DNA from 3 places in the Rhizobium sp. CCGE531 genome. Region 1 is predicted to be linked to each of the others. Evidence: predicted binding sites of a transcription regulator. Region 1 holds the regulator's gene; each other region holds the start of a gene.

What was found. The regulator LexA, encoded in region 1, represses DNA repair genes until DNA is damaged. The targets are predictions, from matches to a motif close to TGTTCNNNNTGTGTTCNG.
Region 2: a site for LexA is predicted at 1,613-1,630, ahead of recA (recombinase RecA). Genes of this name have one in related genera too.
Region 3: a site for LexA is predicted at 6,221-6,238, ahead of CCGE531_RS06165 (sel1 repeat family protein). Genes of this name have one in related genera too.

The regions. Positions count from the first base shown of each region.
Region 1 is NZ_CP032684.1:1,932,658-1,943,068, forward strand. It holds gene CCGE531_RS09410 (ComEC/Rec2 family competence protein) at 1-1,811, shown strand, start outside; gene lexA (transcriptional repressor LexA) at 1,792-2,514, opposite strand; gene CCGE531_RS09420 (VOC family protein) at 2,937-3,824, shown strand; gene kdsA (3-deoxy-8-phosphooctulonate synthase) at 3,821-4,660, shown strand; gene eno (phosphopyruvate hydratase) at 4,810-6,084, shown strand; gene CCGE531_RS09435 (septum formation initiator family protein) at 6,306-6,617, shown strand; gene pdhA (pyruvate dehydrogenase (acetyl-transferring) E1 component subunit alpha) at 6,775-7,818, shown strand; gene CCGE531_RS09445 (pyruvate dehydrogenase complex E1 component subunit beta) at 7,837-9,219, shown strand; gene CCGE531_RS09450 (pyruvate dehydrogenase complex dihydrolipoamide acetyltransferase) at 9,235-10,411, shown strand, end outside.
Region 2 is NZ_CP032684.1:2,197,737-2,208,147, reverse strand. It holds gene CCGE531_RS10795 (pseudouridine-5'-phosphate glycosidase) at 1-526, opposite strand, end outside; gene CCGE531_RS10790 (carbohydrate kinase family protein) at 573-1,517, opposite strand; gene recA (recombinase RecA) at 1,757-2,842, shown strand; gene alaS (alanine--tRNA ligase) at 3,015-5,675, shown strand; partial or broken gene CCGE531_RS10775 (AraC family transcriptional regulator) at 5,812-6,663, shown strand; gene CCGE531_RS10770 (glutathione S-transferase family protein) at 6,710-7,336, opposite strand; gene CCGE531_RS10765 (NADP-dependent isocitrate dehydrogenase) at 7,456-8,670, opposite strand; gene CCGE531_RS10760 (hypothetical protein) at 8,893-9,498, shown strand; gene CCGE531_RS10755 (RNA methyltransferase) at 9,613-10,411, shown strand, end outside.
Region 3 is NZ_CP032684.1:1,245,869-1,256,279, reverse strand. It holds gene CCGE531_RS06195 (MATE family efflux transporter) at 87-1,454, opposite strand; gene CCGE531_RS06190 (glyoxalase superfamily protein) at 1,517-1,951, opposite strand; gene CCGE531_RS06185 (PilZ domain-containing protein) at 2,262-2,654, shown strand; gene CCGE531_RS06180 (LysR family transcriptional regulator) at 2,669-3,607, opposite strand; gene CCGE531_RS06175 (pyridoxamine 5'-phosphate oxidase family protein) at 3,782-4,405, shown strand; gene CCGE531_RS06170 (pyridoxal phosphate-dependent aminotransferase) at 4,611-5,723, shown strand; gene CCGE531_RS06165 (sel1 repeat family protein) at 5,945-6,208, opposite strand; gene CCGE531_RS06160 (DUF2147 domain-containing protein) at 6,677-7,015, shown strand; gene CCGE531_RS34145 (hypothetical protein) at 7,220-7,396, shown strand; gene CCGE531_RS06155 (AMP nucleosidase) at 7,516-9,018, shown strand; gene CCGE531_RS06150 (hypothetical protein) at 9,060-9,311, shown strand; gene CCGE531_RS06145 (hypothetical protein) at 9,404-9,586, opposite strand; gene CCGE531_RS06140 (YciI family protein) at 9,794-10,153, shown strand; gene CCGE531_RS06135 (YciI family protein) at 10,164-10,411, shown strand, end outside.

The sequences.
Region 1 (10,411 bases):
GTCTGACACCGCCGGCAGGACCGGCACTGCCAGGCCTCAACGATTTCGCCTTCAGCTCCTATTTCAATGGCATCGGTGCGAACGGTTTCGCCTACGGCACCCCGACCCGATTGTCCCCGTCTGGTGATAATCTCGCGGAGCCGCTGCTGGATAAGGCCGATATCTGGCTTGCTGGCCTGCGCAACAGCATTGGCGACCGGATCAGGGAAACCTTGCCGGGAGATACGGGCGCCTTTGCCGCAGCGCTCGTCACCGATGAGCGACGTGCGATCTCCAAGGATACGACCGAGTCGCTGCGAATTGCCGGTCTCACCCATATCATTGCAATTTCAGGGCTGAACATGGCGCTGTCGGCCGGCATCTTCTATATCGGCCTGCGCTATCTGTTCAGTTTGTTTCCGGGAGTTGCGCAGGCCTGGCCGACCAAGAAGTTCGCGGCCTTCGGCGCGCTTTTGACGGTAACGGCCTATTACCTTATTTCCGGCTTCGGCGTATCCGCCGAGCGCGCTTTCATCATGATGGCGATCATGCTGGTGGCCGTGCTTTTCGATCGGCCGTCGCTCAGCCTTCGCAATGTCGCCCTATCCGCCATCGTCATCCTCGTTCTGTCGCCGTCGCAGGTGCTTGGTCCAAGCTTTCAGATGTCCTATGCAGCGACGCTGGCGCTGGTGTCGGGCTATTCGCTATGGAAACGACGGCGGCATCGCGAAAACATTCTCTCGCGGATCCGTCTGCTAAGCCCGCTGCTGTTTGTCTCGCGCTTCTTCGGCGGCGTGTTGTCGACCTCGTTCATCGGCGGCGCATCGACGGCCATCTTCTCGATCGAGCATTTTCATCGGCTGGCGACATATGGTCTCGCCGCCAACCTCGCAGCCATGCCGGTCGTCTCCTTCATCGTCATGCCCTTTGGCATGGTGGCAATGCTGCTCATGCCCTTCGGCTTGGACGGGCCGTTTTGGAAAGTCACCGGAGAGGGACTGGAACTCGTCATCCTGATCGCCAAAACCGTGGCTGGCTGGGGAGGCGACATCACCTTCGGCCGCCAGCCAGCCTGGCTGCTGCCGATCTTCATTGCCGGCTTCCTGATCATGACCATGCTGCGGACCCGGCTTCGCCATTTGGGCCTGCTGTTGCTGCTCTCATCCACCGGCGTGGCGGCATTCGGCTCCGGCGTGCCGAAGCCGGATCTGATGATTTCCGAGGATGGTGTCCTGGTTGCGCTGCGGCAGGACGATATACTCGCCACAAATCGCGAAAGGCCGCAGGCTTTCATTTTCGAACAATGGCGGAAGGCACTGGTCGCAACCGAACATCAGCCGCCCACCATTCTCCCTGGCGATAGCCGGCTTCCGCAGATCAACAAGACGACCGATCGCCATCGCCGGTTAAGCGGGGAAGAGCAGAATGCTGTGCGCAAGGCAATGGAAGAAGCGCTCGACAGGACGATGCAGGGAAGCTTCGCCTGTCAGAAAGGCGCATGGTGCGTGGCGATGCTTGATAACGGCGCCATGTTGGTCACCATCGAAAATGCCGCCTATCTGCCGCCGGCTTGCGATACTGCAAACATCGTCGTGACGCCGATCCGGCTGCGGCTTGATCATTGCCGTTCCGGCGCAATGCTCATAACGGGCGCAACACTGCGAAGAACCGGCTCTCTTGAAATGACCCTCGGCGCCGATACGCCGATCATTTCCGCAGCATTCGAAAACCCTCGACGACCATGGACACGGCATCGAACTTACGATTGGCGCGCAGACAAGTCCGGCACGCCGATCGCGCCACAATCACCGGTCAGTGATAGCGCCGAATAAGGCCGACGAGCTTGCCTTGGACCTTGACGCGGTCCGGCCCGAAGATACGGGTTTCATAGGCGGGATTGGCGGCTTCCAGCGCGATGGAGGCGCCCTTGCGGCGGAAGCGCTTCAGCGTTGCCTCTTCGTCGTCGACGAGCGCAACGACGATATCGCCGGGATTGGCCGTCGTCGAATTGCGGATGATGACTGTGTCGCCATCGAAAATTCCGGCGTCGATCATCGAATCGCCCCTGACCTCGAGCGCATAATGCTCGCCGGAGCCGAGCATATCGGCGGGAACGGTAATGTCATGCGTATTGTTCTGAATGGCGGAAATCGGAACGCCGGCAGCGATGCGCCCCATGACCGGTACCGATACGGAACTATTGTGGTCGTCGTTCGCAACCTTTGCCGGGGCGGGCGGCGCGACCGGCTGAGGTTTGCCGAGGCTGCCCTCGATAACGCTCGGCGAAAAGCCGCGACGCGGCTGCAGGCTTGAATTATAGGCCTCCGGCAGCTTGATGACTTCGAGCGCCCGCGCCCTGTTCGGCAGGCGGCGGATGAAGCCGCGTTCCTCGAGCGCCGTGATCAGACGGTGAATGCCGGATTTGGATGCCAGATCCAGTGCGTCCTTCATCTCGTCGAAAGATGGCGGGACTCCCGACTCCTTCATCCGCTCGTGAATGAAGAGAAGCAGTTCCTGCTGCTTGCGCGTCAACATCGTCTTGGAACCCCAAATCAAGAAAAACCGTGAAACAAATCCAGAACGGACACTATATGTTCCATATGTGTTCCGCAAGTGCTTAAATTTCGGTAAAGCCTTGCCGGGCGGATCAAATAATTGCCGCCATCGAATGGATCGCCTGAAAACCCTTGAGAGTTATATCCGCGCTAATCCATCGATAAATATGAGAAATGCCGCTCTGTTCGTTTCGTGAACGCTTCAGGCCCATCTCCGGATCTTGATGTGCGGATGAAGACGACGATCCGCCGCATAAGCCGGCTACAGTTGAGAATCAGTGCGGTCCAGTTGCCAGGGTTGCGTCCGGTTTCCATTGTCGCGCGCCTTCACGGCTTGGTTTTCGTCTTGAATTCAGCTTTGTATGGGCGCAAATCTGCTTTTGCAGGCAAACAGGGGGAACCATGACTTTGTCGCCGCATCCGCTGGATCATCTCGTGCTGCCGACCGTCAACATCGCATTGGCGCGCGAACGGCTGGGCAAGCTCGGCTTCACGGTGGCGCCGGACGCCCGCCATCCGTTCGGCACCGAAAATGCCTGCGTCTTCCTTGCCGACAAGACCTATCTCGAACCTTTGGGCGTGGCATCCCAGGAGCAATGCGAGACGAGTATTGCCGACGGCAATGTCTTCGTTGCGCGTGACCAGGCCTATCGCTTCCGCGTCGCCGAGGATGGATTTTCGGCCGTGGTTTTCGGTACGGACGATGCCGTCGGCGATGACGAGCGTTTCAAGGTGGCGGCGATCTCGGCCGGACGCATGCTGGATTTCTCCCGGCAGATGAAGATGCCGGACGGAACGGAAACCACGGCCGGTTTTCGCCTCGCATTTGCGGCCGATCTGCGCGCGCCGGATTTCCTGGCCTTCTGCTGCCAGCGCATCAATCCGCTGCCGACCGACCGCGGCGTGCTCGAGCGTCACGAAAACGGCGTGACCGGCATCGCACGAGTGGCGCTTTCCGCGCTGAAACCAGCGGCGTATCGCACCTTTTTCGAAGAGATCGTTGGCGGTCCGCGAGTCATCAAGCACTCCTTCGGCCTGACGATCAAGGCTGCCAATGCCGATGTCGAACTTTTGACGCCGGAAGGAATGGAAGCATTCTACGATTTGCCGGTTCACACCAGCGATCCCGGGCTGAGGGCACGCGCAATCCTTTTCAAGACGCGCGATCTTTCCGTGACATCGTCGCATTTCACTGCTAACGGCGTCACTTACACGCGTAAGAACAATCGTATACTGGCAAGGCTGGCGCCCGGACAGGGCGCATTATTCGCCTTCGAGGAGATAGCATGAGCACGAATTCCGAAGTCACCGTCGGCGAGGGTGCCTCCAAGGTCCTCTTTTCCAATGCCGCCAAGCTGTCGCTGATTGCCGGCCCCTGTCAGATGGAGAGCCGTGACCATGCTTTCATGGTCGCCGGAGTCCTGAAGGAGCTCTGCGGTAAGCTCGGCATCGGCCTTGTCTACAAGTCCTCCTATGACAAGGCGAACCGGACCTCTCTGTCAGGCAAGCGTGGCATCGGCTTGGAAAAGTCCATGGAAGTCTTTGCCGACCTCAAGAGGGAATATGGCTTTCCGGTTTTGACCGACATTCACACGGAGGAGCAGTGCGCCATCGTCGCCAAGACGGTCGATATCCTGCAGATCCCGGCTTTCCTGTCGCGCCAGACCGATCTTTTGGTTGCCGCCGCCCAGACCGGCCGTGTTGTCAACGTCAAGAAGGGTCAATTCCTCGCGCCCTGGGATATGAAGAACGTGCTTGCCAAGCTCAATGAGAGCGGCAATCCGAATATTCTTCTGTGCGAGCGGGGCGCCTCCTTCGGCTACAATACGCTGGTTTCGGATATGCGCTCGCTGCCGATCATGGCGGCTATGGGCGCGCCTGTCATCTTCGATGCGACCCATTCCGTGCAGCAGCCCGGCGGGCAGGGCGGCTCCACCGGCGGCGACCGCCGATTCGTCGAGACGCTGGCGCGCGCCGCTGTCGCTGTCGGCGTTGCAGGTGTTTTTGTCGAGACGCATGAGGACCCGGATAACGCGCCCTCGGACGGCCCGAACATGGTCTATCTGAAGGATATGCCGCGGCTTCTGGAAAAGCTGCTGGCCTTTGACGCCGTGGCCAAGGCCTAAGAAATATCAGGCATTCAACAGGCTGACATGATTTTGCTTTACGCGGCCTGCAGGAGTGCCAAATCGGCGCGCGGATCGGCATTGAAATTTCCGTGCCTTCGACTAAGACGATTTAAATCGATTTATAAACCAGCGAGCAGGAAGCTATCATGACCGCAATCACCGACATTATCGCCCGCGAGATTCTCGACAGCCGTGGCAATCCGACCGTCGAAGTCGATGTCTACCTCGAAGACGGCAGCATGGGCCGCGCGGCGGTTCCGTCGGGCGCGTCGACCGGCGCGCATGAGGCCGTCGAGCTTCGCGATGGCGGCAAGCGCTACCATGGCAAGGGCGTCGAGAAGGCCGTCGAAGCCGTCAACTCGGAAATCTTCGATGCGATCGGCGGCATGGACGCCGAAAACCAGATCCAGCTCGACAACATCATGATCGAACTCGACGGCACGCCGAACAAGTCGCGCCTTGGCGCCAACGCCATCCTCGGCGTCTCGCTTGCGGTCGCCAAGGCTGCCGCCCAAAGCGCCAACCTGCCGCTCTACCGCTATGTCGGCGGCGCTCATGCCCGCCTCCTGCCGGTTCCGATGATGAACATCATCAACGGCGGCGCCCATGCCGATAACCCGATCGACTTTCAGGAATTCATGATCCTGCCGGTCGGCGCGGAATCCATCCGCGACGCCGTGCGCATGGGCTCGGAAATCTTCCACGTCCTCAAGAAGGAACTGGCATCGCAGGGCCACAACACCAACGTCGGTGACGAAGGCGGCTTTGCACCGGGCCTCTCCAGCGCCCCGGCAGCCCTCGACTTTATCATGAAGTCCATCGAAAAGGCTGGCTACAAGCCGGGCGAAGAAATCGCCCTCGGCCTCGATTGCGCCTCGACCGAATTCTTCAAGGACGGCAAGTACGTGCTCGAAGGCGAGGGCCGCACGCTGGAATCCGGCGCGATGGCCGAATACCTGGCCGAACTGGCCGCCAAGTACCCGATCGTTTCGATCGAAGACGGCATGGCCGAAGACGACTGGGAAGGCTGGAAGACGCTGACCGACCTGATCGGCAAGAAGACCCAGCTCGTCGGCGACGACCTGTTCGTCACCAACTCCGCCCGCCTGCGCGACGGTATCCGCATGGGCGTTGCCAATTCGATCCTCGTCAAGGTCAACCAGATCGGCTCGCTGACCGAAACCCTCGATGCTGTCGAGACCGCGCACAAGGCCAACTACACGGCCGTCATGTCGCACCGCTCGGGCGAAACGGAAGACTCCACGATCGCCGATCTCGCCGTTGCCACCAACTGCGGCCAGATCAAGACCGGCTCGCTGTCGCGTTCCGACCGTCTCGCCAAGTACAACCAGCTCATCCGCATCGAAGAAGCGCTCGGCCCGCAGGCAAAGTATGCCGGCCGTTCCATCCTGCGCGGCTGATGCCTGATCAGCGGGATCCGCTTGGATCCGCGACGAGAGTATTCGCTGAAATTAAACCGCGCCTTCGGGTGCGGTTTTTTGTTGGGCCGCGCAGTTAGAGTCAACGGACGGTTAATCTCTGCCGGTTACATTAGCTCTAGGTGTTTGATTTGATGTGATCTTGTCCGAAGCGGCATTGGCTTTGGAGCGGGATTGCTTAAAGCCAGAGCGTTCGAGCGAGTATGTGGACAAAGTATCATAAGAAGAGAAAGTTCGGGCGTTTCATCCTTCCCGCCATCACCATCGCCTTTGTGAGCTATTTCGGTTATCATTGCATCCATGGCGACTACGGCCTGAAGGCGACCGAAGTATTCGAGCAGCGTCGCATCGACCGCGCCAAGGAACTGGCAGATCTCGTCGGCAGGCGCGAGCACCTTGAAAAGGAGGTCACGCTCTTGAGCGACGGCTCCTTGGACAAGGACATGCTCGATCAATATGCGCGCTATCAGTTGACCTATTCCAAGGCGAACGAAATCGTCATCTTCAACAAATAGCCGCAATTAACCGAATTCAGGTTAATCGACTTTTTGTAAGTTATATCAACAATTTGCGAAGAATATGAGCCATGCAATTATAGCATTGCTGTGGCGAACAATCTTGCCTATGTTACGCCTCACCATAAAACGAGGCTACTCACACAGGGAGGGTTGAATGGCGCCGCGAAAAAACGCGACCGTTTCCAGCCGTAAGACAGCATCAAGGCCCGCCAAGGAAACCAATGGCGGCCCGATCGCAGAATTCGATCGTGATGCGGAGCTCAAGGCTTATCGTGAGATGCTCCTGATCCGCCGCTTCGAGGAGAAGGCCGGCCAGCTTTACGGCATGGGCTTCATCGGCGGCTTCTGTCACCTTTATATCGGCCAGGAAGCTGTCGTCGTCGGCATGCAGCTGGCGCTGAAGGATGGCGACCAGGTCATTACCGGCTATCGCGACCACGGCCATATGCTGGCAACCGGCATGAGCGCGCGCGGCGTCATGGCCGAGCTCACCGGACGCCAGGGCGGCTATTCCCGAGGGAAGGGCGGCTCGATGCACATGTTCTCCAAGGAGAAGAATTTTTACGGCGGCCACGGCATCGTCGGTGCCCAGGTGTCGCTCGGCACCGGTCTCGGCTTTGCCAACTGGTATCGCGGCAATGACAATGTCAGCGTTGCCTATTTCGGTGACGGCGCCGCCAACCAGGGCCAGGTCTACGAAAGCTTTAACATGGCGCAGCTCTGGAAGCTGCCTGTCATTTTCGTGATCGAAAACAACCGTTACGCCATGGGCACGTCGACGGCGCGCGCCACGGCGCAGGCCGATTTCTCCAAGCGCGGCGCATCCTTCGGCATTCCCGGCATCCAGGTGGACGGCATGGACGTACGCGCCGTCAAGGCCGCGGCTGACGAAGCCGTCGCGCATTGCCGCTCCGGCAAGGGCCCGATCATCCTGGAAATGCTGACCTATCGTTATCGTGGTCACTCCATGTCCGACCCGGCCAAGTACCGTTCTAAGGACGAAGTGCAGAAGATGCGCTCCGAGCACGACCCGATCGAGCAGGTCCGTATTCGCCTTCTCGAAAAGGGCTGGGCGAGCGAAGACGATCTGAAGGATATCGACAAGAATGTCCGCGACATCGTCGCAGACAGCGCCGATTTCGCCCAGAACGATCCGGAGCCGGACGCATCCGAGCTCTACACCGACATTCTGCTCTAAATCGGGGAGGGACGATCCATGCCCATCGATATTCTCATGCCCGCCCTTTCTCCGACGATGGAAGAGGGTACCCTTTCGAAATGGCTCAAGAAGGAAGGCGACAAGGTCGCTTCCGGTGATGTCATTGCCGAAATCGAAACCGACAAGGCCACCATGGAAGTGGAAGCCGTTGACGAAGGCATCATTGGCAAGCTGCTGGTCGACGCCGGCACCGAAGGCGTCAAGGTGAACGCCAAGATCGCCATCCTGCTGCAGGACGGCGAATCCGCTGACGCCATTTCTTCCGAAAAGGCGGCACCCGTTGCCGAGCCTGCTAAGGCCGAGGTCCCCGCAGCCGCTCCGGCGCCCGCAGTAGCACCGGTTCCGGCCCAGCCGAAGGTTGCCGCAGCAGCCGATCCGGAAATTCCGGCCGGCACGGAAATGGTATCGATGACGGTGCGTGAAGCACTGCGCGATGCAATGGCCGAAGAAATGCGCGCCAGCCCGGACGTCTTCGTCATGGGTGAAGAAGTCGCAGAATACCAGGGCGCCTATAAGGTGACCCAGGGTCTGCTGCAGGAATTCGGCGCCCGCCGCGTCATCGACACCCCGATCACCGAGCATGGTTTTGCCGGTATCGGCGTTGGTGCCGCGATGGCTGGCCTTCGCCCGATCGTCGAGTTCATGACCTTCAACTTCGCCATGCAGGCGATCGACCAGATCATCAACTCCGCCGCCAAGACGCTCTATATGTCCGGCGGCCAGATGGGCGCTCCGATCGTCTTCCGCGGCCCGAACGGCGCGGCAGCCCGCGTCGGCGCTCAGCACAGCCAGGACTATGCGGCCTGGTACAGCCACATTCCGGGGCTCAAGGTCGTCATGCCTTACACGGCAGCCGACGCCAAGGGCCTGCTCAAGGCTGCCATCCGCGATCCGAACCCGGTCATCTTCCTTGAAAACGAAATCCTCTACGGCCAGCACTTCGATGTGCCGAAGCTGGATAATTTCGTTGTGCCGATCGGTAAGGCCCGCATCCATCGTCCGGGCAAGGACGTAACGGTCGTCTCCTTCGGCATCGGCATGACCTATGCCACCAAGGCCGTCGCCGAGCTGGAAGCCCAGGGCATCGATGTCGAACTCATCGACCTGCGCACCATCCGCCCGATGGATCTTCCGACGATCATCGAATCGGTCAAGAAGACCGGCCGCCTGGTCACCGTCGAGGAAGGCTATCCGCAGTCCTCCGTCGGCACGGAGATCGCCACCCGCGTCATGCAGCAGGCCTTCGATTATCTCGATGCGCCGATCCTGACGATCGCCGGCAAGGACGTACCCATGCCTTACGCCGCCAACCTCGAAAAGCTGGCGCTTCCAAACGTCGCTGAAGTGGTCGATGCGGTGAAAGCCGTTTGCTACAAATAAGGGGAGGGCTCATCGATGCCTATCAACATCACCATGCCTGCCCTCTCGCCGACCATGGAAGAGGGCAACCTCGCCAAGTGGCTCGTCAAGGAAGGCGACAAGATCAAGTCCGGCGACGTGCTCGCCGAGATCGAGACTGACAAGGCAACGATGGAAGTCGAGGCCGTCGATGAAGGCACCGTCGCCAAGATCGTCGTTCCTGCCGGCACCGAAGGCGTGAAGGTCAATGCCCTGATCGCCGTCCTCGCCGCCGATGGCGAGGATGTCGCGGCCGCAGCTTCCGGCGCTGGCGCTGCTCCGGCTGCAAAGGAAGCACCGAAGGCCGAAGCAGCTCCGGCGGCAGCATCTGCTGCAGCCCCCGCTCCGGCAAGCGTTTCGGCCCCTGCCGCAAACGCTCCGGCACCTGCTGCATCGGCTCCGGCAGCAAACGACGGTCATCGTACCTTCGCTTCGCCGCTCGCTCGGCGCCTCGCCAAGGAAGCCGGCATCGATGTGACCGCGGTTTCCGGCTCCGGCCCGCATGGCCGTGTGGTCAAGAAGGATATCGAAGCTGCGGTTTCCGGCGGCACCGCCAAGGTTGCTCCATCAACTGCGCCAGCTGCACAGCCGGCCGCTGCCGCTCCGGCCGCAGCACCTAAGGGCATGTCCGAGGATGCCGTCCTCAAGCTGTTCGAGCAAGGTTCCTACGAGCTCGTGCCGCATGACGGCATGCGCAAGACGATCGCCAAGCGCCTGCAGGAATCCAAGCAGACGATCCCGCACTTCTACGTCTCGGTCGATTGCGAACTCGACGCGCTGCTGGCGCTCCGCACGCAGCTCAACGATTCCGCTCCGAAGTCGAAGGACGGCGTGCCGGCCTACAAGCTCTCGGTCAACGACATGGTCATCAAGGCACTGGCTCTCGCGCTGCGCGACGTTCCGGATGCCAACGTCTCCTGGACCGACAGCAACATGGTCAAGCACAAGCATGCCGATGTCGGCGTTGCCGTTTCCATTCCGGGCGGCCTGATCACCCCGATCATCCGCAGCGCCGAGCAGAAGACGCTCTCGACCATCTCTAACGAGATGAAGGACTACGGCAAGCGCGCCAAGGAGCGCAAGCTGAAGCCCGAGGAGTATCAGGGCGGCACCACGGCCGTGTCGAACATGGGCATGATGGGCGTCAAGAACTTCGCCGCCGTCGTCAACCCGC
Region 2 (10,411 bases), 270 kb from region 1:
CTTCGAGCGTCTTCGGAATATCGAGGATCGCCTTGGCGCCGGCGCAGACGACGATGACGCCGGTGCGGGAAAGCTCTTCAAGATCGGCCGAGATGTCGAAGCTTTCCTCCGCGCCGCGATGCACGCCGCCGATGCCGCCAGTGGCGAAAACCTTGATGCCGGCGCGGGCGGCGGCAATCATCGTGGCGGCGACGGTGGTCGCGCCGGTGCGGCGCTCGGCGATCGCAAAAGCGATGTCGGCGCGCGAGACCTTCATCGCGCCTTCCGTCTTGGCGAGGGTTTCCAGCTCTTCCGGCTCAAGACCGATATGCAGTGTGCCATGGATGACGGCGATGGTCGCCGGGACCGCGCCTTCCTGCCGGATGATCGCCTCGACGCTGCGGGCCATCTCGATATTGCCGGGATAGGGCATGCCGTGGGTGATGATGGTCGATTCCAGTGCCACGAGCGGTGCGCCGCGCAGCTTGGCGGCGGCGACTTCCTTCGAATAGGAGATCGGAAGCAGTGGCGAGATGGGCTGGGTCATTGTCGTTTCCAATTCGCTGAAACAATATATGCGTTTTGAGCAGGCTTCATGACAGAATTTCGGCCTTGGGAACAAGGGCCAACATCGTCTTCAAAAGCTCCGGAGACAGATTTTCGGCGGTGGCCAAGGATGATTGCACGGTGATCGCTGCGGCTGCCGCACCGTGGCGGACAGCTTCCGCGAGGTCGTGGCCGGCAAGCAAGGCTGAGAGAACGCCTGCGGCAAGAGAATCTCCCGCCCCGGTGACATCGGCGACATCGTCGACGACGGGCGGCTGCAGGCTGACGACGAGATCGCGGGAAAATGCGATCAGCGGGCGCCCGCCGCGGGTGATGACGCCATTGCGCAGGCCGAGGGCGCGCAATCCGTTCACCCATTCGAGCGGGTCTTCCGGGCGATTTTCGGTCAGCGCGGCGGCCTCGGCTTCGTTGAGGAACAGGTGGTCGATGCCGGCAAGGCTTGGCTTGAGCCGCACGACTTTCGCCGGCGAGATCGCGATTGCCGCGACGGGCTTGCCGCATGCGGCCGCTCTTGCCGCGATCGCGGCTAATGTTTCGGCCGGCAGATTGGCGTCGCAGAGAACGAGATCGGTCTCTTCAAAGGCATCGCGAACGGCGCGAATCGCCAGACGTCTCGGGACGAACAGCTTGTAGAGTTCCATGTCGGCAAGCGCGATGACCAGATTGCCGTCGCGTTCGAGGATCGCCGTATAGCTCGGCGTCTTGCGATCGAGGAAAACGAAGGGCCGGTCGTCGATGCCGGCGTGGCTGGCCGCTTCCGCCACGATCTCGCCGGAGGGATCGCCGCCGCGGGGCGAGATCAACCGCACGTCGAAGCCCAGGCGGGCTAGATTTCTGGCCGCATTGAAGCCGCCGCCGCCGGGCTCTTCGAACCATGCGCCGGGATTGCTGGCGCCGGGTGCGGTCTCGCCGAATATGCGGCCGCGCCGGTCGATATGGGCGCCGCCGAGAACGAGAATCTTCTTCGCCATATGGTTTTCCTCAGCAATCGAAAAGACGAATCGGACGGGTCGATAACATCTCGCAATTCACCGTCCCGGCCATGCAAGTGCCTGGGAAGAAAGAAGAAAACAAAAATAGAACGGAATTCATTTTACCTTTTTCTTTCAATTGCTTGTTGTGCTCTTGCGATAAGAGAACAAATAGAGTACAGAATTCTCATCGGCGGCGACATTGCTAGAGCGGCTTCAATAACCTAAAGGTGGATCGGATGTCTCAGAATTCTTTGCGGCTTGTAGAGGACAAATCGGTGGATAAAAGCAAGGCACTTGAAGCGGCGCTCTCTCAAATTGAGCGGTCGTTCGGCAAGGGCTCGATCATGAAGCTCGGCTCTAACGAGAACGTGGTCGAAATCGAAACGGTTTCCACCGGCTCGCTGAGCCTCGATATTGCCCTCGGAATCGGCGGTTTGCCGAAGGGCCGCATTGTCGAAATCTATGGGCCGGAAAGCTCGGGTAAGACGACGCTGGCTCTGCAGACCATTGCAGAGGCCCAGAAGAAGGGCGGCATCTGCGCTTTCGTGGACGCGGAACATGCGCTCGATCCGGTCTATGCCCGCAAGCTCGGCGTCGACCTGCAGAACCTTCTGATCTCGCAGCCCGATACCGGCGAACAGGCGCTTGAAATCACCGATACGCTGGTTCGCTCCGGCGCGATCGACGTCCTCGTCGTCGACTCCGTTGCGGCATTGACGCCGCGCGCCGAAATCGAGGGCGAGATGGGCGACAGTCTTCCCGGTCTGCAGGCTCGTTTGATGAGCCAGGCGCTGCGCAAGCTCACGGCTTCGATCTCGAAGTCCAAGACCATGGTGATCTTCATCAACCAGATCCGCATGAAGATCGGCGTCATGTTCGGCTCGCCGGAAACGACGACGGGCGGTAACGCGCTGAAGTTCTATGCCTCGGTTCGCCTCGATATCCGCCGCATCGGCGCCGTCAAGGAGCGTGAAGAGGTGATCGGCAACCAGACCCGCGTGAAGGTCGTCAAGAACAAGATGGCGCCTCCCTTCAAGCAGGTCGAGTTCGACATCATGTATGGCGAGGGCGTTTCCAAGACTGGCGAGCTGGTCGATCTCGGGGTCAAGGCCGGCATCGTCGAGAAGTCGGGTGCCTGGTTCTCCTATAACAGCCAGCGCCTTGGCCAGGGCCGCGAGAATGCGAAAATCTTCCTGCGCGACAATCCGGATCTCTCGCGCGAAATCGAATTGTCGCTGCGCCAGAATGCCGGCTTGATCGCCGATCGCTTCTTGCAAAATGGCGGTCCGGATGCCGATGATGGCGACGCTTCCGGGGAATAATGATTTCCGGGAGCAATTCCTGGCTTGATATGACACTAAAATTTGAGACCGGCCGCATTGTCCAAGGGATGTGCGGCCGGTTTTGTTCGTGCGGCTGGACAGCGCCCGGAGCGAACGATAAAAGCCACTGACTTTGACGCAAGTTGCTGAGCGCAGTACTGAAGGGCCCAATATGAGCGGTGTGAATGAAATCCGGTCGACCTTCCTCGACTATTTTAAGAAAAACGGCCACGAGATCGTGCCGTCGAGCCCACTCGTACCGCGCAACGATCCGACATTGATGTTCACCAATGCCGGCATGGTGCAGTTCAAGAACGTTTTCACCGGTCTGGAGCAGCGCTCGTACAAGACGGCTTCGACGGCGCAGAAATGCGTGCGTGCCGGCGGCAAGCACAACGACCTCGACAATGTCGGCTACACCGCGCGCCACCACACCTTCTTCGAGATGCTCGGCAATTTCTCCTTTGGCGACTATTTCAAGGAGCAGGCCATCGAGCTTGCCTGGAACCTGATCACCAAGGAATTCGGGATCGACGCCAAGCGTCTGCTGGTGACGGTCTATCACACCGATGACGACGCCTTTAATCTCTGGAAGAAGATCGCTGGGCTTTCGGACGACAAGATTATCCGCATCCCCACCAGCGACAATTTCTGGGCGATGGGCGATACCGGCCCCTGTGGTCCCTGTTCAGAAATCTTCTACGATCATGGCGATCATATCTGGGGCGGCCCTCCGGGTTCTCCGGAAGAGGACGGCGACCGGTTCATCGAGATCTGGAATCTCGTGTTCATGCAGTTCGAGCAGATTAGCAAGCAGGAGCGCGTCGACCTGCCGCGTCCGTCAATCGACACCGGCATGGGTCTCGAGCGCGTTGCCGCCTTGCTGCAAGGCAAACATGACAATTACGATATCGATCTCTTTCGCGCGCTGATCGAAGCTTCCGAAGAGGCAACCGGCGTGAAGGCCGAGGGCGAGCATCGCGCCAGTCATCGCGTCATCGCCGACCACCTGCGTTCCTCCGCTTTCCTGATTGCCGATGGCGTGCTGCCGTCGAATGAAGGCCGAGGCTATGTGCTTCGCCGCATCATGCGCCGCGCCATGCGCCATGCGCAGCTGCTCGGTGCCAAGGAACCCTTGATGTGGCGGCTGCTGCCGGCGTTGATCCAGCAGATGGGTCGCGCCTATCCCGAGCTGGTGCGCGCCGAGGCGCTGACCTCCGAGACACTGAAGCTCGAGGAAACCCGTTTCCGCAAGACGCTGGAACGCGGCCTGTCGTTGCTGAACGATGCCACCTCGGACCTGCACAAGGGCGACAGCCTGGACGGCGAAACGGCTTTCAAGCTCTACGACACCTATGGCTTCCCGCTGGATCTGACGCAGGACGCACTGCGCGCCCGCGGCATCGGCGTCGATATTTCCAGCTTCGCCGATGCCATGGAGCGGCAGAAGGCCGAGGCGCGTTCGCATTGGACCGGATCCGGCGACAAGGCAACCGAAACCATCTGGTTCGAGCTCAAGGAAAAGAATGGTGCGACTGAATTCCTCGGCTATGACACGGAATCTGCCGAAGGCGTGATCCAGGCAATCGTCAGGGATGGCGTTGCCGTCGACAGCGCCTCTGCCGGCGAAAAGGTACAGATCATCGTCAACCAGACGCCGTTCTATGGCGAATCCGGCGGCCAGATGGGCGATACGGGCGCCATCTCCGGCGACAACGGCAAGCTGACGGTGGGCGACACTCAGAAAAAGGGCGAAGGCCTTTTCGTTCACCTAGCCGAGGTTTCGGAAGGAACGATCAAGGTGGGCGATGCCGTCGTGCTGACGGTCGATCACGCCAGACGCTCGCGCCTGCGCGCCAACCATTCCGCCACCCACCTGCTGCATGAGGCACTGCGCGAAGTGCTGGGCACGCATGTCGCCCAGAAGGGCTCGCTGGTTGCGCCCGAGCGCCTGCGCTTCGACGTGTCGCATCCGAAGCCGATGTCGGCTGAGGAGCTGAAGGTCGTCGAGGAGATGGCGAACGAGATCATCCTGCAGAATTCGCCGGTGACGACCCGCCTGATGAGCGTCGACGATGCGATCGCGGAAGGCGCGATGGCGCTGTTCGGCGAGAAGTACGGCGATGAAGTCCGCGTCGTATCGATGGGGCAGGGCGTGCGTGGCGCCAAGACCGGCAAGCCCTATTCCATCGAGCTTTGCGGCGGTACGCATGTGTCGGCCACGGGCCAGATCGGTCTCGTGCGCATCCTCGGCGATAGCGCCGTCGGGGCCGGTGTGCGCCGTATCGAAGCTGTCACTGGCGAATCCGCGCTTGCCTATCTCGCGGAGCAGGACGAGCGCGTGAAAAACCTCGCCTCGACGCTGAAGGTTCAGCCTGGTGAGGTCGTTTCGCGCGTCGAAACTCTGATGGACGAGCGCCGCAAGCTGGAGCGCGAATTGGCCGATGCCAAGCGCAAGCTTGCCATGGGCGGCGGCCAGGGTAGTTCCGCTGACGCCGTTCGCGAAGTCAACGGCGTCAAGTTCCTCGGCAAGGCCATTTCCGGCGTCGATCCCAAGGACCTAAAGGGTCTGGCGGATGAGGCCAAGGCAGGCCTTGGCTCGGGCGTGGTCGCGCTGATCGGCGTTTCCGAAGATGGCAAGGCTAGCGCCGTTGTCGCCGTCACCGAAGACCTGATCGGCCGCATCAGCGCCGTCGATCTCGTCCGCGTCGCGTCAGCCGCCCTCGGCGGCAAGGGCGGCGGCGGCCGTCCCGACATGGCGCAGGCCGGCGGCCCGGATGGCGCCAAGGCTGATGAGGCGATCGAGGCGATTGCCGCTGCACTCGCCGGCTAACGGCTCTATTTTCTTACGATAGCGAAAATGGCGGATGCTGCGGCATTCGCCATTTTTCTTTGTGCATCCAACTCCGCAGGATTTGTCAAATCGGGTTATGCTCTTGTCGGGCCGATCGATTTGCAAGGGGTTTGACATGACAGGCGGAACGGCGTGGACGCTTTACGAGACCCGGCTGCGGCGGGTTTCTGCCTATATCCACGAGCATCTGGATGACGAGCTCGACATGGAAAAGCTGGCGGAGATCGCCTGCATGTCCAGCTATCACTGGCACAGGATCTATCGGGCGATCTATGGCGAGACGGCGGCGGCAACCGTCAAGCGGCTGCGGCTGCACCGTGCCGCCGGCGATCTCGTCAACACCCGTCTATCCGTCAGCGACATTGCAAAGCGGTCGGGCTATCCCAACCTCCAGTCATTCAACCGCATCTTCAGATCCGTCTACGGCATGCCGCCGGCGCGATATCGGAATGAGGGAAGCCATACGATCTTCGAACCCAGTACCTAAGGAAGGATTACGGTCATGTTCGACGTTACGCTTCGCACCATCTCCCCGATGTCACTCGTCGGTGTCGCTCATCGCGGCTCCTATATGCAGATCGGCCAGGCTTTCGAAACCTTGTTCGGCACCATCTTTGCTCGCCGCCTCGCTGGGCCGGATATGCGCATGATCGGCGTCTATCTCGACGATCCCGATGTCGTGGAGACGGACAAGCTGCGTTCCTTTGCCTGCGTCACCGCTGGCCAAGGAATGACCCTAGATATGCCGTTGGAGCGTCGCTCTCTCGATGGCGGCGAGTACGCCGTGTTGCGCCACAAGGGTCCCTATGCCGACATGCACAAGGCCTATCAATGGCTGTACGCGCAATGGCTGCCGGCCTCGGGACGGCAGCTCCGCGATGCCGTCATGTTCGAGGAATATATCAACAACCCGCGCGACGTCCCGCCGACGGAGCTATTGACCGATATTTATATGCCGCTGCAATAGCGGCATATGACCTCGATTGAAAGTTTCCTCTTAATACCTTGTATTTTCAGAGATTAGCCGGCTTTGGCATGGCGGCATTGTCAATCTCGTTGCCACGGCGATAGGCGTCGCGGTCGCTGACCCGGCCCCAATAGTCGATGAAAGCCTGGCGCTTTTCGATGGTGCCGAAGTTGAGGCCCCAGCCGACATGAGAACCGACATAGACGTCGGCGGCCGTGAAGCGGTCGCCGGCGATGAAGGGTGAGGCGGTAACGGCCAGTTCCAGCGCGTCGAAAACGTGGTCGAGGCTGCCGCAGCCCGCCATGCGCAGGCGTTCGGCGGGAATTTCGAAGCCGAGGGCGCGGTTGGTCACCGCCATCTCCATCGGGCCGGCCGCGAAGAACATCCAGCGGAAGTAGTTGCCGCGTTCGGATGCGGTCGGCGCAAGGCCGGCTTGCGGGAATGTTTCCGCCAGATAGGCGCAGATGGCGGCACCTTCGGTAACGACGGTATCGCCATGCTTGATGGCCGGCACCTTGCCCATGGGGTTGACCGCAAGATATTCCGGCGCCTTCATCGTCGTGCCGTAGTCGAGATATTCGGTGCGGTAGGGCTGGCCGGTCTCCTCGAGCATCCAGCGGGCAATGCGTCCGCGCGACATCGGGTTGGTATAGAAAACGAGTTCTTCAGCCATCTCTCTCTCCCTTTTGTTGCGCGCATTCTTGCCATCGGTTGGCCGCGGCGGCAAGATTCCGGGCAAAAGAAAACCCGGCGTTGAGGCCGGGTTCTCTCTGGTTCCGATGTCGGCGAGGCTTAGGCAGCCATCGCCTTCTGGAGGTTCTCGTCGATCTTGTCGAGGAAGGCGGTGGTCGACAGCCACGGCTGATCCGGGCCGATGAGCAGTGCCAGATCCTTGGTCATGAAGCCGGCTTCGACGGTATCGACGCAGACCTTCTCAAGCGTTACGGCGAACTTCGCAAGTTCGGCATTATCGTCGAGCTTGGCGCGGTGGGCGAGACCACGGGTCCAGGCGAAGATCGAGGCGATCGAGTTCGTGGACGTTTCCTGGCCCTTCTGGTGCTGGCGGTAGTGACGGGTCACCGTGCCGTGCGCGGCTTCGGCTTCGACCGTCTTGCCATCCGGCGTCAAGAGAACCGAGGTCATCAGGCCGAGCGAGCCGAAGCCCTGGGCGACCGTGTCGGACTGGACGTCGCCGTCGTAGTTCTTGCAGGCCCAGACATAGCCGCCGGACCACTTCAGGGCGGAGGCGACCATGTCGTCGATCAGGCGGTGTTCGTAGGTGATGCCGGCTTCGTCGAACTGAGCCTTGAATTCGGCCTGGTAGACTTCTTCGAAGATGTCCTTGAAGCGGCCGTCATAGGCCTTGAGGATGGTGTTCTTGGTCGAGAGGTAGACCGGCCACTTGCGCATCAGGCCGTACATCATCGAGGCGCGGGCGAATTCGCGGATCGACTCGTCGAGGTTGTACATGGCCATGGCAACGCCGGCGCCAGGAGCGTTGAAGACTTCCTTCTCGATGACCGTGCCGTCTTCGCCGACGAACTTGATGGTCAGCTTGCCCTTGCCGGGGAACTTGAAGTCAGTGGCGCGGTACTGGTCGCCGAAAGCGTGGCGGCCGACGACGATCGGCTGGGTCCAGCCCGGAACCAGGCGCGGAACGTTCTTGCAGATGATCGGCTCGCGGAAGATGACGCCGCCGAGGATGTTGCGGATCGTGCCGTTCGGGCTCTTCCACATTTCCTTGAGGTTGAATTCCTTCACGCGGGCTTCATCCGGCGTGATCGTCGCGCACTTGATGCCGACGCCGTACTTCTTGATGGCATTGGCGGCATCGACGGTCACCTGGTCGTTGGTGGCGTCGCGGTTTTCGACCGAGAGGTCGTAGTAATCGATATCGATGTCGAGGTAGGGGAAGATCAGTTTTTCTTTGATGAGCTGCCAGATGATGCGAGTCATTTCGTCGCCATCGAGATCGGCAACGGGGTTAGCGACCTTGATCTTCTTCATGCTTCTGCCTCGTTTAAGCTGATGGGACCGGATGGTCCTGTGGGTAATGTGAAGTCCCGAGGGCTATAGCACCGCAAGTGCGGAACGCAAAGCCGATAGAGCCTCAGGCATGGCGTTTTTGATCATTCGTGACACCACCGGCTTTTTGCGATCCGGCCATTGCCAAAGCGGTCGATGGGACTAATGTCGCGCATGTTTTGCCTGTTATTACGGAATCATGTCATGCAGAAATTTGCCGCATCCGCGCTTGCCTTCACCCTCTTTCAGTTCTCCCTGGGCGCGCATATGGCGCTCGCCGCCGATGCCACGACGCCGGTCAAGGCCATCATGGACGCGACCGTTTCGAACTGGGCGGGCGGCGACAGCGACTGGCAGGATATCTTCGACGACGACAAGCTCAAGGATCTCTACAGCAAGGATTTTGCAGTGAAATATAAGGCGGCCGCGCAGTTTCCCGCCGCCGACGAGGATGGCATTTCGCCTTTCGACTATGACGTCATCGTCAATGCGCAGGATGCCTGTCCGTTGGAGGACATGAAGATCGCCGCCCAGCCGCCCAAGAACAATGCGACCGAAGTGCTGGCGACCTTCAAGAAATCCACCTGCATGGGGTCCGATGCCGACTACCAGAAGGTGACGACCGTGCGCTTCGAGGTCGTCGAGGAGGGCGGCAGGCCCGTCGTGGACGATATTGTCACCAACGACGACAATGGCAATCCGAGCTCGCTCAAGAGCGTGATGCAGGATCTCGTCAAGCAACAGCAGCAACAGCCGTCCGATCCGCAACAACAGTCCACGGACCAGCAGAAGCCGGCCAATCCGCAATAGCCGGGTGCGGTTCGCTGAGCCAGTGATGCGCAAAAACCTTGCCGATCGGCTGGTGTCTCGTTATTGCGACCCATGATTTGCGCGAGAAGGTTCGCGCGCGGAGAGCAAGACATCATGGCAGGCACGAACAGCGAGCGTACACTTCTGGCCGAAGGGCCGGCCATCATTCTGGTCGAGCCGCAGATGGGCGAGAATATCGGCATGGTGGCGCGCGCGATGGCGAATTTCGGGCTTGTCGAGCTGCGTCTCGTCAATCCGCGCGATGGCTGGCCGAACGAGAGGGCGCAGGCCACCGCCTCGAAGGCGGATCACATCATCGAGGCGACCAAGGTCTACGAGACGCTGGAGCAGGCAATTGCTGATCTCAATTTCATCTATGCGACGACAGCTCGGGAACGGGACGGCTACAAGCCGGTGCGTTCGCCTGTCGTTGCGGCAGAGACGCTTCGTGCGCGGTTCAAGGCCGGCGAGGGTACCGGCATCCTCTTTGGGCGCGAGCGTTGGGGCCTGACGAATGAGGAGGTGGCACTCGCCGACGAGATCGTGACCTTCCCCGTCAATCCCGCTTTCGCTTCCCTGAACATCGCCCAGGCCGTGCTGCTGATGTCCTATGAATGGATGAAGTCGGGCATGGAAGATCTCGGCGCCGTGCCTTTCCAGGCGATCGAGCAGCGGCCTTCGACGAAGGATCAGCTCTTTGGGCTCTTCGACCAGCTCGAAGAGGCGTTGGATGCCCGCAATTATTTCCATCCTGCCGCAAAAAAGCGAACAATGGTCGACAATCTCCGCGCCGTCCTGTCGCGCCGGGCGTTTACCGAACAGGAAATCAGCGTTTTGCGCGGCGTCATCTCGTCTCTCGACCGCTTCACGCGGAAATCTCCTCGCGGCAGCGGCTCGCATCCCAGATCGTCCA
Region 3 (10,411 bases), 690 kb from region 1:
CCCTGAGGAGCGAAGCCTCGAAGGGCGAGGATGGAGCGCACTTCCCACCAAATGAGGCCGCGTCCGAAAGCGCGGCCTTTTCCATGTCATGTGGGCAGCAGGCCGTAGCGCCATTTCCTATCCCTGGCATTGCGCGACAGCACCAGCCAGGTGAGCAGGATCATTCCTGCCTCGGCAAAGATGGGTGTCATCCAGATCCCCCGTTCGCCAAAGACGAGCGGCAGCAGGAATGTCAACGGCAACGCGAACAGGTAGGACCGTGACAGGCCGAAGATCGCGCCGCGCCTGGCATCGCCGATCGATTGAAAGTAGGACGATAGGATGATCGCCTGACCGAAGAGGAAATAGGCGCCGATCGTCCATGGCAGGATGCGGCCGACTTCTTCGACGATTACCGGATCGGCGACGAAGATTGACCCTAAGTGTCCCGCCAGCATCTCGACGATCAGCTCGACGGCGGCACAATAGACCAGGGCCGAGACCATGGCGATGACAACGCTATGGGCCACACGGGCAGGAAGTGCCGCACCATGATTGTGGCCCGATATCGTCTGCAGAGCGATGCTGAGGCCGAGAAGCGGCAGATAGGCGAAGGTCATCACCCGGGTGACGATCCCATAAGCGCCGACGGTCGCGACATAATTCCCCTCGTGCCAGATCGACAGGTTGAAGAGGATGGCGGCCGAGCTCAGCGAAATACCGATGAAGCCAAGGCTCATCGGTGCGCCATAGGCAAAGATGCCCCGCCATTCGGACAGGTGCAGCTTCATGTCGAGCGAAAGCGCGCTGGGGCGACGCAGACGATAGGCGAGGATGATCGCCAGGCAGGTGAATTGCGCCAGGATCGAACCGCCGGCGGAGCCGACGACACCCCAATGGGCCACAGCCATCAGCAGCCAGTTTGCCAGGATGTTGAGCAGCGTCGAGGCGAGCATGACCAGCGTCATGAAGCCGAGCTTTCCCTCGCAGCGCAGGCCATCGATATGCAGCGACAGGAAAAAACTGACCGGCGCGAATGCGATCATGACGCCCATGAAGGCTTCGGCGCTCTGAGCGACATCGGTGTTTCCGGCCGCCGCCAGGGCAATGACCTGCCGGCCGACGAGCCAATAGACGAGGTTGACGGCAATGACGACGGCGATCGCCAGCGCATGGGCGCTAGTGAACACCGTTCGCGCGCCAGCGCGATCCCCTGCCCCGAGGCGGCGGGCGAGAATGTTCGCCATGCCGTTCGAAACCAGCGTCTGCAGCGCGACCAGCAGCATGAGCGCGGGAAAGATGAGGCTGACGGCGGACAGCGCGGCGGCCCCGACATAGACGCCGAGGAAATAAGCGTCGACGACGGCAAAGAGGCCGTTGACCGTGGTGATGACGATGATCGGCGCGGCAGTTTTGGCAAAGACGCCGGGCAGCCAGCCGGTGAGGAACATATTGGTTTCAGTACTGTGCGTCATGGGGAATCCGGACGGAATTAGTCGCTATCGGCGGAGATAGTAACCGGTCGATGAAAGATCGTTCAGATGTCGAGAACCAGATGCGGCAGGCCGTTCGACGTCTTGCGCGGCGAGATGCCATCCGAGTCGACCTGGGCATTGATGCGTTGGCGGAAGGCCGAGAAGCTCTCGAACTCCACCACATCCACCGGTTCGTCGAAATGGATCGATATCTTGTAGAGCCCGCCGGATTTCGCCGACATGGCCACCACCCTGCCCGTGAAGGGCTGGTTCAGGTAGCGCCCGCGAACGGCGGAGCCGACATCGAAGGGCGCATCAGGCCCGTCATTCGGCTTCGCCGCAAGCGCCGATAGCGTGTTCCAGTCGCGCAGCCCATGTTGCTTGGCGATCAGTTCCAGCGTCGTCGAGTGGCTCATGTCGTCGCCGCGCTCGGCCATGGCCTGACGCAAACGCCGGGCTTGAGCCTTCAATTCATCTATGGACGGATACGTCGTCATAGGATCAGCCTTTGCTAAGGCACGCAATTACGACCGTGAAACGGGGCTCGCATTACCGTCAGTCAGCATGCCCTATAATGGCTGTGACCAAAACTGCGAGGACTTCACCTTGGATTTTCATCCGCGAGCGGCAGGCGCCTCGAACCGTCAATCCGTATGATCGAAGCCAATCCCGCTGTCAAGATGCGCTCAAATCGGCACAAAAGACGAACCCGTTAAAATTCTATCTATGGAATTGACGCTTCCGCAAAATCTCCGTGCAAGGTTCGTAGTGTAACCGAGATGAATTCGGTCTGTTCTTCAACAGGGAATGACAATGCTTCGCGCAACCCATCTGGCGAAAGTCAAATCCGAAGTCTACGAACGCAGCTGGGAACGGTTCTACGTCCAGAGGCCGGCGCGTCTCGTGGCGGTCCGTCCCTGTCTGACAGGCATTTCCGTGCGCAGCGCCGAAATTAGCGATATCTCGCGCGGCGGCGCCAGCTTCACCGTCGCCACGACCGTCGGCCTGCCGAGCCATTACTACCTGAACATTCTCGGTCTCGCCTACCGCATCGCCTGCGCCGAGGTCAGCCGCAATGAAAACCGCGTCCACGTCCGCTTCATCAACCTGATCGAACCGGAAACACTGCGCCGTGTCGTACGCGCCGATTTCATGATCGGCAATGCCGAAGCAATGGCCGCACGCGGCAGAAGGCGATAGGTCCAAAGTCGATATTATGCAGGAGCGCCGCTGCCGGCGGTTCTCCATTCGCTGTGGCTACCGAGACTTTCCTTTAACCGAGGGGCGGCGAAATCGAGGAAGGCTCTGATTTTCAACGCCATAAGCCCTCGCGAAGGATAGACCAGACTGACCGGCCAAGGGTCTTGCTCAGCATCGTCAAGAACGGTTCTTAATACCCCTTCGGATATGTGCTTACTCACCTGATAGGAGAGCACGCGGGCAAGACCGAGCCCGCCGACCGCGGCGCCGATGGCTGCCTCGGCGGTGTCGACGACGAGCCGGGAATGGATTGGAACACTGGTTTCCGATCGTTCCTTCCAGAAGGACCATGATCGTATCGACATCAGATTTTCGAAGGTGACACAGTCATGCATACGGAGATCATCCGGAACTGCAGGTGTTCCCCGTTCCTGTAGATATGCTGGGCTTGCGCACACGACCCGCCTGACCTCTCCTACGCTGCGAAAGATCAAGCTGCTGTCAGGCAATTTACCGATTCGGACGGCCAGATCGACATGCTCCTCCGGCAGGTCGATCAGCCTATCCGACTGAATGAGCCGGACGTCAATCTCGGGGTGGGTCTTCAGAAATTCGGTGACGACAGGCAGTACGTGCAATCGACCGAAGACGACCGGCGCAGTGATTGTCAGATTGCCTTTCGGCGCCTGGAACTCACCCGCGGCCGTACGCTCCGCCTCGGCAATGTCATCCAGGATGCGTCTACAGGACGACACATAGGTCTGGCCTGTCTCGGTCAGGATGAGGCCGCGTCCGGCGCGCTGAAAGAGGCGCGTTCCGAGATGACTCTCAAGCTCCGACACCTTGCGGCTGACAGTCGCCAATGGCACGCCGAGAATACGTGATGCTGCGGAAAGACTTCCGGCGTCGACGACGGAGAGAAGGACGGACATGGCTTCCAGGCGATCAGGCATGACTTCCAAAAAATGAGAGGATTATTTCTGAACATAGCAGATATTCACATAAATCGGAAGGAAATACCTTTGCGTTACCAAGCTTGAAGCAAAAGAAGTCCAATGTCTCGCATCGCAGGCAGCGGGGCATTCGTTGAACCCATTCAGATCATAACGAACCGTCAGGAGCTGGCGATGTCCAGTGCAGATTTCGAGTTTTCGAGCGACGTCGCCTTCACTCCCGCCGTGAAGGCTATTCAGAGTCGCAAGGGTTCCAGGCGTGGTTATGCCAGAATGGAAATCGGAGGGTCATGGCAGACCGATATCACGGCTGAGATCGCCGCCTTCATCGAGAGCCGCACGGGCGCGTTTCTGGCGACAGCAAACGCGGCCGGACAACCGTATATCCAGCATCGCGGCGGTCCGGCCGGCTTTCTGAAGGTCCTGGATCGAAAGACCATTGGTTTTGCCGACTTCGCCGGAAATCGCCAATACATCACCCAGGGCAATCTCGTCGAAAATCCCAAGGCTCACTTGTTTCTGATGGATTATACTTATCGGCAGCGCGTCAAAATCTGGGGCGAGGCAAGAGTGATCGAGGGTGATGCTGAACTCGCCGAGCGCCTCTTTCCGGACGGGTATAATGCCCGGGTCGAACAGGTAATCCTGTTCACCGTAACGGCGTGGGACGCGAACTGCCCGCAGCACATACCGCAGCTTATTGATGCTGCCACCGTTCAAAACCTGCTGGCGGAGAAAGATCACAAGATCGCCGAACTGGAAAAGCGGATCGCGGCGATGTCTGCACCACGGGAATAGCGGCGGCTTTTGGGGGCGCTGGCAGCGTGTTCCAGACGCGACGTTTTCCGCGGTTGGCGCGTGCTTATGGACGGCAAATGTCGTCTCTAGCGGCGCGGTAGAATTTGCTCCCACGCACGTGGATTCCACAGCCTCCGCCCTTGCAACCACCCGCCAAGCGCCTATTCTGCCGCCCCTACAACTGAATTCGGGAAACAAAGCCAGCATGTCCGCCTTCTCGCGCTTCACGCCGCTGATCAGTGCCCTTCCCTCCACCGTTCCTTTCGTCGGCCCCGAAGCGCTGGAGCGTCAGCGCGGTCTGAGCGTCAATGCCCGCATCGGCGCCAATGAAAACGGCTTCGGGCCTGCGCCTTCCGTTCTATCAGCCATGCGCGAACGGGCCGGCGATATCTGGATGTACAATGATCCGGAAAATTTCGAGCTGAAACAGGCGCTTGCGGCACATCTTGGCGTTCAATCCGCCAATATCGCCGTCGGTGAAGGCATCGACAGTCTGCTTGGCCTGATCGCCCGCATGGTGATCGAACCGGGCACGCCTGTTGTCACTTCGCTCGGCGGCTACCCCACCTTCAATTTCCACGTTGCCGGTTTCGGCGGGCGTCTGGTCACCGTACCCTATGTCGATGACCGCGAGGATCTCGATGGGTTGCTGGAGGCGGTCAAGCGCGCGAACGCGCCGCTCGTCTATTTCGCCAATCCCGACAACCCGATGGGAAGCTGGTGGGAGGCCGACAGGATCGTCGCCTTTGCCCGCGCGCTACCGCAAAACTGCCTGCTGATCCTCGACGAGGCCTATAGCGAGACCGGGCCTGCCGGCTCGCTGCCTGATATCTCTGACCTCATCGACCAGCCGAATGTCTTGCGCACCCGCACCTTTTCCAAGGCCTACGGCCTGGCTGGAGCCCGCGTCGGCTATGCCATCGGCGCGCCCGACACGGTGCTGGCCTTCGACAAGATCCGCAACCATTTCGGGATGAACAGGCTTGCGACCGTAGCGGCCCTCGCCGCGCTGAATGATCAGGCCTATCTCGCCGAGGTGGTCGGTAAAATCCAGGCCGCGCGCGAAGAGATCGGCGTGATCGCCCGCGACAACGGACTGCTGCCGCTCGCCTCCGCCACCAACTTCGTCGCCATCGATTGCGGCCGCGACGACACCTATGCCCGCGCGATCGTCGACGGGCTGATCCAGCATGGCGTCTTCATCCGCATGCCTGGCGTGGCGCCGCTCAACCGCTGCATCCGCGTCAGCGTCGGACCCAGCCAAGATCTGGACCTGCTGGCCGAAGCGCTGCCGAAGGTGCTGAAGGCGATCGGCTGAGGCGTGGAGCGTTTCGCGGAATCGCTCTACGTCGATATTCTCACGCAATTCCGGACGGAAAACCGCTGCGCACTTTTCCTGGAATTGCTCTAAAACGACGAAACCGCGCCTGCCTTGTCCCGGCCGGTCGCGGTTTTCATCATTTCGGCTGGCATCTCCATCGACCGCCGACATCCCCTCCTTCGAGATCAGCCAGTAAGTCGTATTGTTTTCGGCATGCCTCAGTGCGTGGTCATCCACTCGCGGGCGGCGCGAAGCGCTGCAGCGAGCTGCATCTTGGTCAAGGTCGCGGCGACGTCGGCGCGAAGCTCGGCGGCGCGCTCGCTGCCACGGATGGCGGCGATATTCAACCATTTGTGGGCGGCAACGAGGTCTGCGGCGCAGCCCCTGCCGGTCGCGTAGTTCACGCCCAATTCGCAAAGGGCATCGGCGCCGTTACCACCCATCATGGCATTTCCAGACATCGTCGTTTCGAAGCGTGCCATCGGTTTTATCCCTGTTTTACTTCTGTTCGTATCTGCCCTGTTTTCCGTCGGAACCTTGCCGTCGTTCGCGGCTTTCCGGTTCTTCCGGCCGGCGGGTTTGCCCCGCTCGTTTGATGGCTTCACTATCGCAGACGGCCTTCAAAAAACGCCTAAAATGCATGCTTAATTCGATGCAAACAAAGTACAAATGCTTGGTAAACTTGGGATTTTGTTAAACATCGCTTCCCTTGCAAATTAAGGATTTTCGGGCGGACTTTACGTTTTGTTAGGATTTGGATTTAAACCCTTCCTTCACCACAAAATCAGCGCACTTCAATCCGATGGCTTGTTTTGATGAGGCGTGGGTGGCCGGCGGGACAGGAGATTGCGTAATAAAAACCATATTTACCTTTACGTTCGCGTTAGATAATCTCGCCACGTTCCCGGCTATGGAGCCGGATGGCGCCTTGGGGGAGGAATAATAACACCATGATCCGTGCCACCATTCTTGCTGCCGCGCTGCTGCTGAGCGCGAGTGCGGCCTTCGCCGAAGAGCCGATCGTCGGCAATTGGAAAACAGTTGAGGGCGATACCGCCGTCATCGCGCCCTGCGCGGACAGCTATTGCGTGACGCTGAAGACCGGAAAATATGCCGGCAAGCAGATCGGCAAGATGCAGGGCAAGGGCGGCAGCTATTCAGGCGAGCTCACCGACCCTTCCGAAGACAAGACCTATAGCGGCTCCGGCACCGTGAGCGGCAATAGCGTGAAGATGAGGGGCTGCGTGCTCAAAATATTCTGCAAGTCGCAGACCTGGACAAGGCTGTAAAAGGGCGATTTCCTATTCAGGAAACACCATCGGCCTGCCTGCCTTCGTCGGGCAGGCCTGTTCTTATTTGCCTGCGGACACACGCAGGCGACCATTCGAAATCGGTCATATTTATGAACGCCGGATGAACCGGTATCTCAGCACCTGTTCAGCCTGACCATGGCAAAACAGTGTCCAGTATAGGGCACGGGTAGGGCCACGGACATGGACTCGATCATCATGGCACGGCGTTTCGTCATCATCATGCTGTTTGCCGCCATCTTTGCATTCAGCTTCTCGGTTGCGGTCGAAAACGCGGGCCGCAGCGGCGCGCAGTCGCATTTCGGTGCAAGCTTCACCTGTGTGGAGACCGGCACGCCTTATTGCACTACGGTGCAATGACGAATGCCTGCGCGACGACCCGCGCAGGCCTTGAGCATGGCTGCAAAAATAGCTGCGAGAATCCGGGCCACCTCTTGTGACGTCGTTTGATTGTTACCAACGACACTCTATAATGGCTCATGAGCAACAGAATCTCTCCTTTTTCACCCCTCGACATCTCCTCCCCCAGCCCGTTCCAGTCGCGGACCTTCGATGATCCGGGCAAAGCCGTCGAGGCGCTGACGGAGCTTTACGAGCGCAATACCGCCTTCCTGATCGACAATTTCACCAAGCTCGCCAAAGGCGCGCCGATCATGGCGCGCTACCGCGCCTTCTATCCGCAGGTCAGCATCGAGACGACCAGCTTCGGCCATGTCGATTCGCGTCTTTCCTACGGCCATGTCACGGCGCCCGGCGTCTACACGACGACGATCACACGCCCGCAGCTTTTCAAGCATTACCTCAAGGAGCAGCTGACGCTCTTGATGCGCAGCCACAATGTGCCGGTGGTCGTCTCGGAATCGAATACGCCGATCCCGCTGCACTTCGCCTTCGGCGAGGGTGCGCATGTCGAGGCATCCGCCGCCGTCTTCGAGGATATTCCGCTGCGCGACCTCTTCGATACGCCAGACCTGAACACGACAGACGACGAGATCGCCAACGGCGAATATATACCGCCGCCGGGCGAGCCATCGCCGCTTGCGCCCTTCACCGCGCAGCGCATCGACTATTCGCTGGCCCGCCTCGTCCACTACACCGCGACCAGTGCGTCACATTTCCAGAATTTCGTGCTGTTTACGAACTATCAGTTCTACATCGACGAATTCTGCAATTGGGCGCGCGACGTGATGGCCAAGGGCGGCGACGGCTACACCGCCTTCGTCGAGCCCGGCAACATCATCACGCCGGCGGGCGCAAGCCATCCGGAGGGTGACACCACGCCGCCGCGGCTGCCGCAGATGCCGGCCTACCATCTGAAAAAGAAGGGCCATGCCGGCATCACCATGATCAATATCGGCGTCGGCCCCTCCAACGCCAAGACGATCACCGACCACGTCGCCGTGCTGCGCCCGCATGCCTGGCTGATGCTCGGCCATTGCGCCGGCCTGCGCAACAGCCAGCGCCTCGGCGACTATGTGCTCGCCCATGCCTATATGCGCGAGGATCACGTTCTAGACGACGACCTGCCGGTCTGGGTGCCGATCCCGGCGCTCGCCGAAGTGCAGGTGGCGCTTGAGGCTGCCGTTGCCGAGATCACCGGCTATGAAGGCTTCGAGCTGAAGCGCATCATGCGCACGGGCACCGTCGGCACCATCGACAACCGCAATTGGGAACTGCGCGATCAGGCCGGCCCCGTCAAGCGGCTGTCCCAGGCCCGCGCCGTCGCGCTCGACATGGAATCGGCAACGATCGCCGCCAACGGCTTCCGCTTCCGCGTTCCCTATGGCACGCTGCTCTGCGTTTCTGACAAGCCGTTGCATGGCGAGTTGAAGCTGCCGGGCATGGCGACCGCCTTTTATCGCACGCAGGTGAACCAGCATCTGCAGATCGGCATCCGCGCCATTCAGAAGCTGGCCGCCATGCCGCCGGAAGCACTGCATTCGCGCAAGCTGCGCAGCTTCTTCGAAACGGCGTTCCAGTGATATATAGATAGGCCGCTATCACAATTGACCGAGGAGAATACGTGGCGTGGATAAACTTTGATGGCGGTTCGACAATCGGCCATCAGGGTTCAGAATGCGGCATTATTCTTTTGGACGAAGAACATAGCGACGGCGCGCGCGTCACACTTGAAAGGTGTGTTCGCGTGCCGTTTGCAATTACCTGCGGCCTTTACGGCAGCATGGCTCATACTGTTTTTATCGGCAGTGAGCAGGAAGCTTTGGACACCTTCCATGCGATCAAGACTAATCTTGATGCGCTGATCGCGATTTGACCTGACAACGACGCGCCAATCGGTGAGATCTCCAGATTTTATGCTGCCATTTCGGATTTTGTGCAGCGCTTTTAACACAAGCTCCCTATTTCCTAATTCTCAATCACGGGGGTGACGATGCCGATGTTTTGGCTCCCCGCGACTTGCGGCCGTTCGTCGTTTGGCGCCGCGCCCCAGCTCAGGCAAAGGATCAGCAAGGCAAAGCCTGCAAATCCGATCCAGATGCGGTACACGACCCTCCCGGCATCCGCTGCATCAAGCAATTCCTTTTCCAACAGCGTCTTCCGTTGCCAATAATGAACGATTGCGGCTTCCAGACTGTACATTTCCGTCTCTCCTTATCGAGTTGACGAAACTGGTCGACTGGTGATCGCCTTTTTCGACAGGGCCGAAAATTTTTGTCATGCTGCGCATCGGGATGTCGATTTGCAGGCGGGTCGCTCGTCTATGGCTGTCAGCAAATTGAAAGAGGAGACGCTGTGATGAAATATCTCTGCCAAGTCTGGTTCGATGGCGCGATGCTCGCCGCTAGGACCAAAGAGGAAAAACACAGGCTCGGTTTGGATTCGCTCGGCTATGACCGTGATCTGATGGCGAGCGGCCACATGATCCATGCCGAGGCGCTGCAGTCGCCAAGCTCGGCGGTGACGGTGCGGGTCCGCAACGGCGAGACATCGGTGACCGATGGTCCCTTCATCGAAACCAAGGAATATCTCGGCGGCTTCATCCTGATCGAAGCGAAAGACCTGAACGACGCGATCCGCGTCGCCGCCGGCATCCCGCTCGCAAAGCTCGGCAGCATCGAGGTGCGGCCGATCCATTCCTTCGGCCCTGACGTTTGAGGAGGCTAAGATGAAATTCCTTTGCCAAGTATGGTTTGATAGCACCGAGATCGCCAAGCTTTCCGAAGAGGAAGGACGAAAGCTGACGCGGGATTCGATCGGCAAGGACAATCAGCTGCGCGAGAGCGGCCATCTCATCGTCGCCAACGCTTTGCGCGAGCCGGAGACCGCCAGAACGGTTCGGGTGCGCAAGGGTGACGCGGTCGTCACCGACGGCCCTTTCGCCGAGATCAAGGAGCATCTCGGCGGTTTCGTGCT